DNA from 2 places in the Treponema sp. OMZ 788 genome. Region 2 is predicted to be linked to the other one. Evidence: riboswitches for the same ligand, from Rfam matches in the RefSeq annotation. Region 2 holds a riboswitch; the other holds the start of a gene.
The links. Region 2 has a riboswitch for cobalamin ahead of E4O00_RS03330 (DUF4198 domain-containing protein). Riboswitches for the same ligand answer to the same signal wherever they lie in the genome.
Positions count from the first base shown of each region.

Region 1 (3,122 bases), 320 kb from region 2:
TAAGTTTCTTTTACATCCCATACCAGTCTAAAGGCTTCAATCATTTTATTTTCAAGGCGGTTGTTTACTTCTTCTTCGGTCCAATAAAGGCCTTGAAGGTTTTGTACCCATTCAAAATATGAGACGATTACACCTCCCGAATTGGCAAGGACATCAGGCACGCAGATAATGTTATTTTTTTCTAGAATTCTATCGGCTTCAGTAGTTACAGGGCCGTTTGCGGCTTCGACTATTATCGATGCTTTAATATTGGCTGCATTTTTTTCGGTAATTTGATTCTCTAAGGCCGATGGGATTAAAATATCGGTTTTTAGCTCCAATAATTCTTGATTGGTTATTCTTTTAAAATCTCCTTCAAAAGAATCGAGTTTTTTTCCCGTCTTTTTGTGTTTAAGAATTTGAGGAATGTCTAAGCCTTTTTCACTGTATATGCCTCCGCTTGCATCGCTTACAGCTATTATTTTTGCTCCGTTCTTATAAAAAAGATCTGCTGCTGTTCCGCCTACATTTCCAAGACCTTGAATGGCTATGCTTTGATCTTTTAAGCTCTTATTAAGTTTTTTTAAAATTTCTCTTGTTGCAAAAAGCACTCCGCGGCCTGTGGCTTCTACTCTTCCCTTAGAGCCTCCGAGTGGAAGCGGTTTTCCCGTAACTACTGCGGGACTGAATTCTCCGGCATAAGTACTGTAGGTATCCGCTATCCATGCCATTACCCTTGCATTTGTTCCGACATCCGGGGCCGGAATATCCGTCTTGGGCCCTATAAAAGATGCAATACGCCTTGTGTAACCCCTTGTCAGCTTTTCAAGCTCAGTTTCGGAAAGATGAGAAGGTGTTACGCAGATTCCGCCTTTTCCTCCTCCGTATGGAATATCGACAACAGCACATTTAAATGTCATCCACGCGGCAAGGGAGCGAACCTCATCGATATTTACATCTTGATGGAATCTGATGCCTCCCTTTGCAGGACCTCGCAATGTAGAATGCTGAACCCTGTATCCCTTAAAAACCTTGATTTTTCCGTTATCCATTTTTACCGGTATAGAAATATGCATTTCTCGCTCAGGGCTTAAAAGGGATATGTAATCATTTTCTGCAAGATTAGCCGTATGTGCGGCTTCCTTGACCGTGCTTAAAAGTTTTTCGTATGTACTTGCCATAAATTTCCTCTAATTTAAAACAGTTTATGAGGAATTATACATTAAAATGTTTTCTTGTGAAAGTTATTAACAGGGGAAATTTAAATTTTTAACTTAAAAAAAGAAAAACGATTTCGGTCCGCAAGGGATATCCGGTATCCTCAAAATGTACATCCAAGGGTATCAATCAGATGTACTCAAGGCTAAAACGAAGAAAACTTGACAAAATCTTCAAAAGCCCAAGGAGCAATAGAGGACATAAATATGATTAACACGATAAATTTTGCTGCAGCTCATGAGTCCAAGCAGAGTACAGCATGGGTAAAACTTACATCTTACCCTTACAGTCTTTGGCAGGTCTTACGGCTCGGAGGTCATCATTGATTTTCGCCTTCCCGGAATAAACCAGTGGCATACTTGAAAAACAACTCTCTCACTTACGTCAGCCGGACTGCTCAGGACTTTCACCTGATTCCCTTTTCACCCCTTAGCTAAAAGGGGCACCAAGACCGAAACCGTTATTTAAACTAATTGTATACTTTTATAAAAAATATGTCAAGATACCAAAATCGATATTGTCAATTGAAAAATACTATATTCTATGATATAATCGATTCGTTGGAGGTGAGTGTATGTCTGAAAAAATGTATTGTGATCCGGCCGAGATCTTGGAAGTTACGGTGCAAAAGGGTATTGCAAAGGCTTCGACTCCTGTGTGGAAGCTGCTTTTATTAGGTTTTTTGGCTGGAGCGTTTATAGCCTTTGCTTCGGAAGGCTCTAATATGGCCGCCTTCGGGCTCTTTGCCAAGCCTGAAACTTACGGGCTTGGAAAATTTGTTGCAGGCCTTATCTTTCCTGTAGGGCTTATGCTTGTCCTCCTTGCAGGGGCCGAGCTCTTTACGGGAAACAACTTGATAATTGCAGGCGTTTTAGAAAAAAAGGTAAAAGTTTCTGCAATGCTGAAAAACTGGCTTGCAGTTTATATTGGGAATTTTATCGGTTCCGTTTTTCTTGCTTTTTTAATCGTAAAAAGCGGACAGCTTTCAAGCGGCGGAAACCTTTTGGGCGGGATGACGGTAAAAATCGCTTACGGGAAGGTTTCGCTTTCTTTTGTACAGGCTGTTTTTTTAGGCATTATGTGTAACTGGCTTGTTTGTCTTGCCGTTTGGCTTTGTTACGGGGCTAAGGATATGACAGGAAAGCTGCTTGCCGCTTTTTTTCCGATTTGGCTTTTTATAACTTCGGGCTTTGAGCACAGTGTTGCAAACATGTACTATATCCCCGCAGGCATTTTAGCGAAAAGCGTTCCGGCCTATGCAGCTGCCTCCGGTCTTTCTGCCGAGGCTCTTGCAAATATAAATTGGGCTGCCTTTTTTGTAAACAATTTGATTCCCGTTACTCTCGGTAACATAATAGGCGGAGCCTTTTTTGTCGGAACTTTTTATTGGATTTGCTATAAGAAAAAATAATTTTTATAAATTAAGGAATTTAATATGAAAGTAGAAAATTGTGATGTAGGCTTTATAGGCCTGGGTGTTATGGGAAAAAGCATGGCCGAAAGATTAAGGGCTGCCGGTGCCAAGATGCACGTTTTTACGCGCACAAAAAAATCTGCCGAAGAGATTCTTTCAAAGGGTGCACGTTGGTATGATGACCCTGCAAGTCTTGCACCCAACTGTAAAATCATCTTTACCATTGTCGGCTATCCGCAAGATGTTGAACAAACATATTTCGGAGAAAAGGGTTTATTAAAAACTGCAAAGCCCGGAACAATCTTTGTAGATATGACGACTTCAAGTCCGATCTTGGCAAAAAAGATTTACGATGAGGCAAAGAAAAAAGAATGTTTTTCGGTTGATGCTCCCGTTTCGGGCGGAGACATAGGGGCTAAAAACGGAACCCTTTCGATTATGGCCGGAGGAGATGAATCTGCCTTTAAAGAGCTTGAACCATTTTTTGCCTGCATGGGAAAAACTTGGGCCT
Region 1 covers NZ_CP051199.1:390,627-393,748, forward strand. Annotated here, with positions in the region: gene E4O00_RS01760 (Glu/Leu/Phe/Val family dehydrogenase) at 1-1,160, opposite strand, end outside; cobalamin riboswitch at 1,474-1,662, opposite strand; gene E4O00_RS01765 (formate/nitrite transporter family protein) at 1,772-2,608, shown strand; gene E4O00_RS01770 (NAD(P)-dependent oxidoreductase) at 2,633-3,122, shown strand, end outside.
Region 1: linked by a shared signal. The riboswitch ahead of E4O00_RS01760 (Glu/Leu/Phe/Val family dehydrogenase) and the one ahead of E4O00_RS03330 (DUF4198 domain-containing protein) in region 2 are both predicted to bind cobalamin.

Region 2 (3,122 bases):
CATTCATTACCGTATAAGTAGAAACCCATTTACCTTTCCAAGCTGCAAGTTCTTGTCCTGCTACCAATTTATCGGGACTTACTTCCACTACAGCAGGCATAGACTTACATGCAGTAAATATAACTGCAAATGTAACCAAAATAAGTGCAATCTTTGCACCGATTCTTTTATTAACCATAAAATAAAACTCCTTTAAGTTAATAAGTTAAATATGTCTAACATTTAATTCAAGAGAACTCAGAATTAAAGCAAGTTAGTCTACTTTTTTTCTTCCGCAGAGCAGCCGCAGCATCCGCAACCGCAGCCGCTCTTAGGATTGATGTTTTTTTCTCCGCAGCTGCAGGCTGAAGCCTTACCCTTAAATATCCTGTAATATTTACGGATGAGTAAGACAACAACACCTGCAACTATGGAAATAGTCAAGACCATTCCTAATGTCATAAGGACATTCCTTATTTTACAGGCATTGCCTCAATCCAGAGTACGGCATCCTGAGAAAGTTCTTTACCGGCAAATTTCTTGGCTCTTCCTGCTCCTAAAGCAGCAAAGCCCCAATAACCGGCCTTATGTGGAACAAAGGAGAAAACACCGTTTTTATCTGCAAGAATAATAGTTGCAGCAGCCTCGGTTTTAGCTTTATCGCCGAATTTGCTTGCCTTCATATCTACATCAAAGTTAATATATTCAACTTCAATTTCAGCATTGGGAACGGGCTTACCTTTTGAATCTACAACAACTCCTCTAAAAATGCCTCCTACCCAAACATCATAGGGCTTTACCAAGGGCATAATTTCGGGGTAACCTTCAGCACATCTTGCACTCCAATCAGTATCAAGACCGGCCTTATTTATAAACACCTTGGTAATCTGCTGGATATATGCATCCTCGGCACCTTCATAGTAAGGATGGGGAACAGCGATAAGAGCCCAGTCTCCGCCTCCTCTAAAACCGTTATCTTTATTCAAGGTAAGATCATAAGCCGAAGCTGTATTTTCGGAAGTTGTAAACTGTGTTTTCTTTAGTGAAGGCATAAGGTCCTGCATCTTTTCTTTATGAATAGAAAAGAATTTTTCAAAACCTTTAATTTCACCGGCTTCGTTTTTACCGATGTCCATTGTATGGCCGGATTCGGCAGGATGGGTAAAAACAATCTTAAAATCAACAGAGTTGCCTTCAACGATTGAAGTCGGGGTATAAATCATTTGAAAGTGAGCAAATGAAGCCATAGCTACAAAGAATAAAAGTAAAACTATTCCTGTAATTTTTTTCATATAAAACTCCTATACATATTCTAGTCTAAAGACTCATTATCTAAGTTCAAAAAAAGATAGAGTAAAAAGGCACCCCTTAAAACTCACGGATAAATCTTTTTTCGAATTTAAATGTAAATTATCGCTGACAATCTATATTATTTCTTAAAAAAAAGCAAGCCCTCCAATAAAAATTTATAGGAAACTCTTAATTAAAAATACACGGAGAATAAATAAAGAAAAAACGAAAAACATGGATAGAGCTATATAATAATTAGTTTTCCGATTTTCCTTCCCTCCGAAGGATTCGTAACACAAATAGGCAGGTCTCCTGACTTATGATTTAAAGTTTATCGCCTTCCCATATTAACAGTGGCTCATGCTTCTAACCATATAAATAAATTACAAGCATTATGATAAACAAACTCAATTACAGTAGCGGGGGCTGTGCAGGTTTTTCACCTGTTTCCCTTTTAATCTTAAAATTATTTAAGAACCTTATTTGACTATAACCTCGAGAATGATTATAAACATTTTAAAAAAAAAGCCAAGCCCCCAAAGAGGCTCGGCTTTTATTATCTACTTGTTTTCGGCCTTATCCGAAATCTTTTTAAATATAGGAGGCCATGCAAACATAACCACAAAGAGTAAAATTACGATAATCAAGGCAGCAGGAGAAAAGCCATCCTTAGGACCGGCTTTTTCAGGTTTTGCGGCTTCAGCAGCAGGAGCTTGGGCAACAGGCATAACAGCCTCTTCTGAAGCATCTTCAATCTTACTAACCTCAAACCAGATAACGGCATCCTGAGAAAGTTCCTTGCCGGAGAATTCCTTTTCCTTACCTACACCGAGGGCGGCAAAGCCCCAATATCCGGGACAGGGAGGAATAAATTCGAAAACGCCTGTATTATCGGCCATTATCATACCAGCACCGGATTTTTGCAGCTTGGGTTCTCCGGTAAATTTCTTGTTTGCCATATCAACATCATAGTTCATATTTTCAAATTCAACCTGAGCATAGGGCACGGGATTTCCTTCGGAGTCCAGAACAAGGGCACGAATAACGCCTCCCTCCCAGATTTCATAAGGCTTTACCAAAGGCAGTATCTCGGGATAACCTTCGGCAATCCTCGACTGCCAATCGGTTGAAAGTCCGGCCTTATTAATAAATACCTTTGTTATCTGCTGAATATATCCGTCATCTGCCGCTTCAAAATAAGGATGAGGAACGGCAACCAAGCCCCAGTCTCCTCCTCCCTTAAAGCCTGTATCCTTATTAAACTCAAATGTATATGCAAAGGCCTTGTTTTCTAAGGATTCAAATTCTCCTTTTTTTAAAAAGGACATTAAATCGGTCTTGGCTTCTTTATGAACGGAATAAAATTCTTTTAAACCCTTGACTTCTCCGGCTTCATTCTTACCTATATCCATTGTAAGCCCAGACTCAAATGGGTGGGTAAAAGAAATTATAAAATCAACCTTATTATTTGAATCTTCTATTATGGAAGACGGAGTATAAATAATCTGAAAGTGAGCAAAAAGGCTCAAAGCCGTACAGCATAGCAATACGGAAAAGAATAACTTTTTCACTTTTTACACCTACCTTTTTTGTTTTTTAAACAGGAAGACAATTAGTACCGAATTTATCACGGCAAGCACAAGGGCTAAAATTGCCGTAAAAGAGGGACCGACAGCGGGCATTGCCGAAACGGTATCCATGGGAACCCATCCTACGGAACCGGCAGCAGCAACAGGTTTTTGTGCCGGAGCAGCCTCTGCAGGAGCTTCGTTTCCGCTTGCCGATGCATCAGCAGCCTGACTGCCGAAACCGCCTGCAGGCTCAGGTCCTTCCTTTACAATAATATGACCGGG
Region 2 covers NZ_CP051199.1:713,038-716,159, reverse strand. Annotated here, with positions in the region: gene E4O00_RS03340 (ZinT/AdcA family metal-binding protein) at 1-178, opposite strand, end outside; gene E4O00_RS03335 (hypothetical protein) at 259-441, opposite strand; gene E4O00_RS03330 (DUF4198 domain-containing protein) at 453-1,271, opposite strand; cobalamin riboswitch at 1,554-1,766, opposite strand; gene E4O00_RS03325 (DUF4198 domain-containing protein) at 1,830-2,840, opposite strand; gene E4O00_RS03320 (hypothetical protein) at 2,850-3,122, opposite strand, start outside.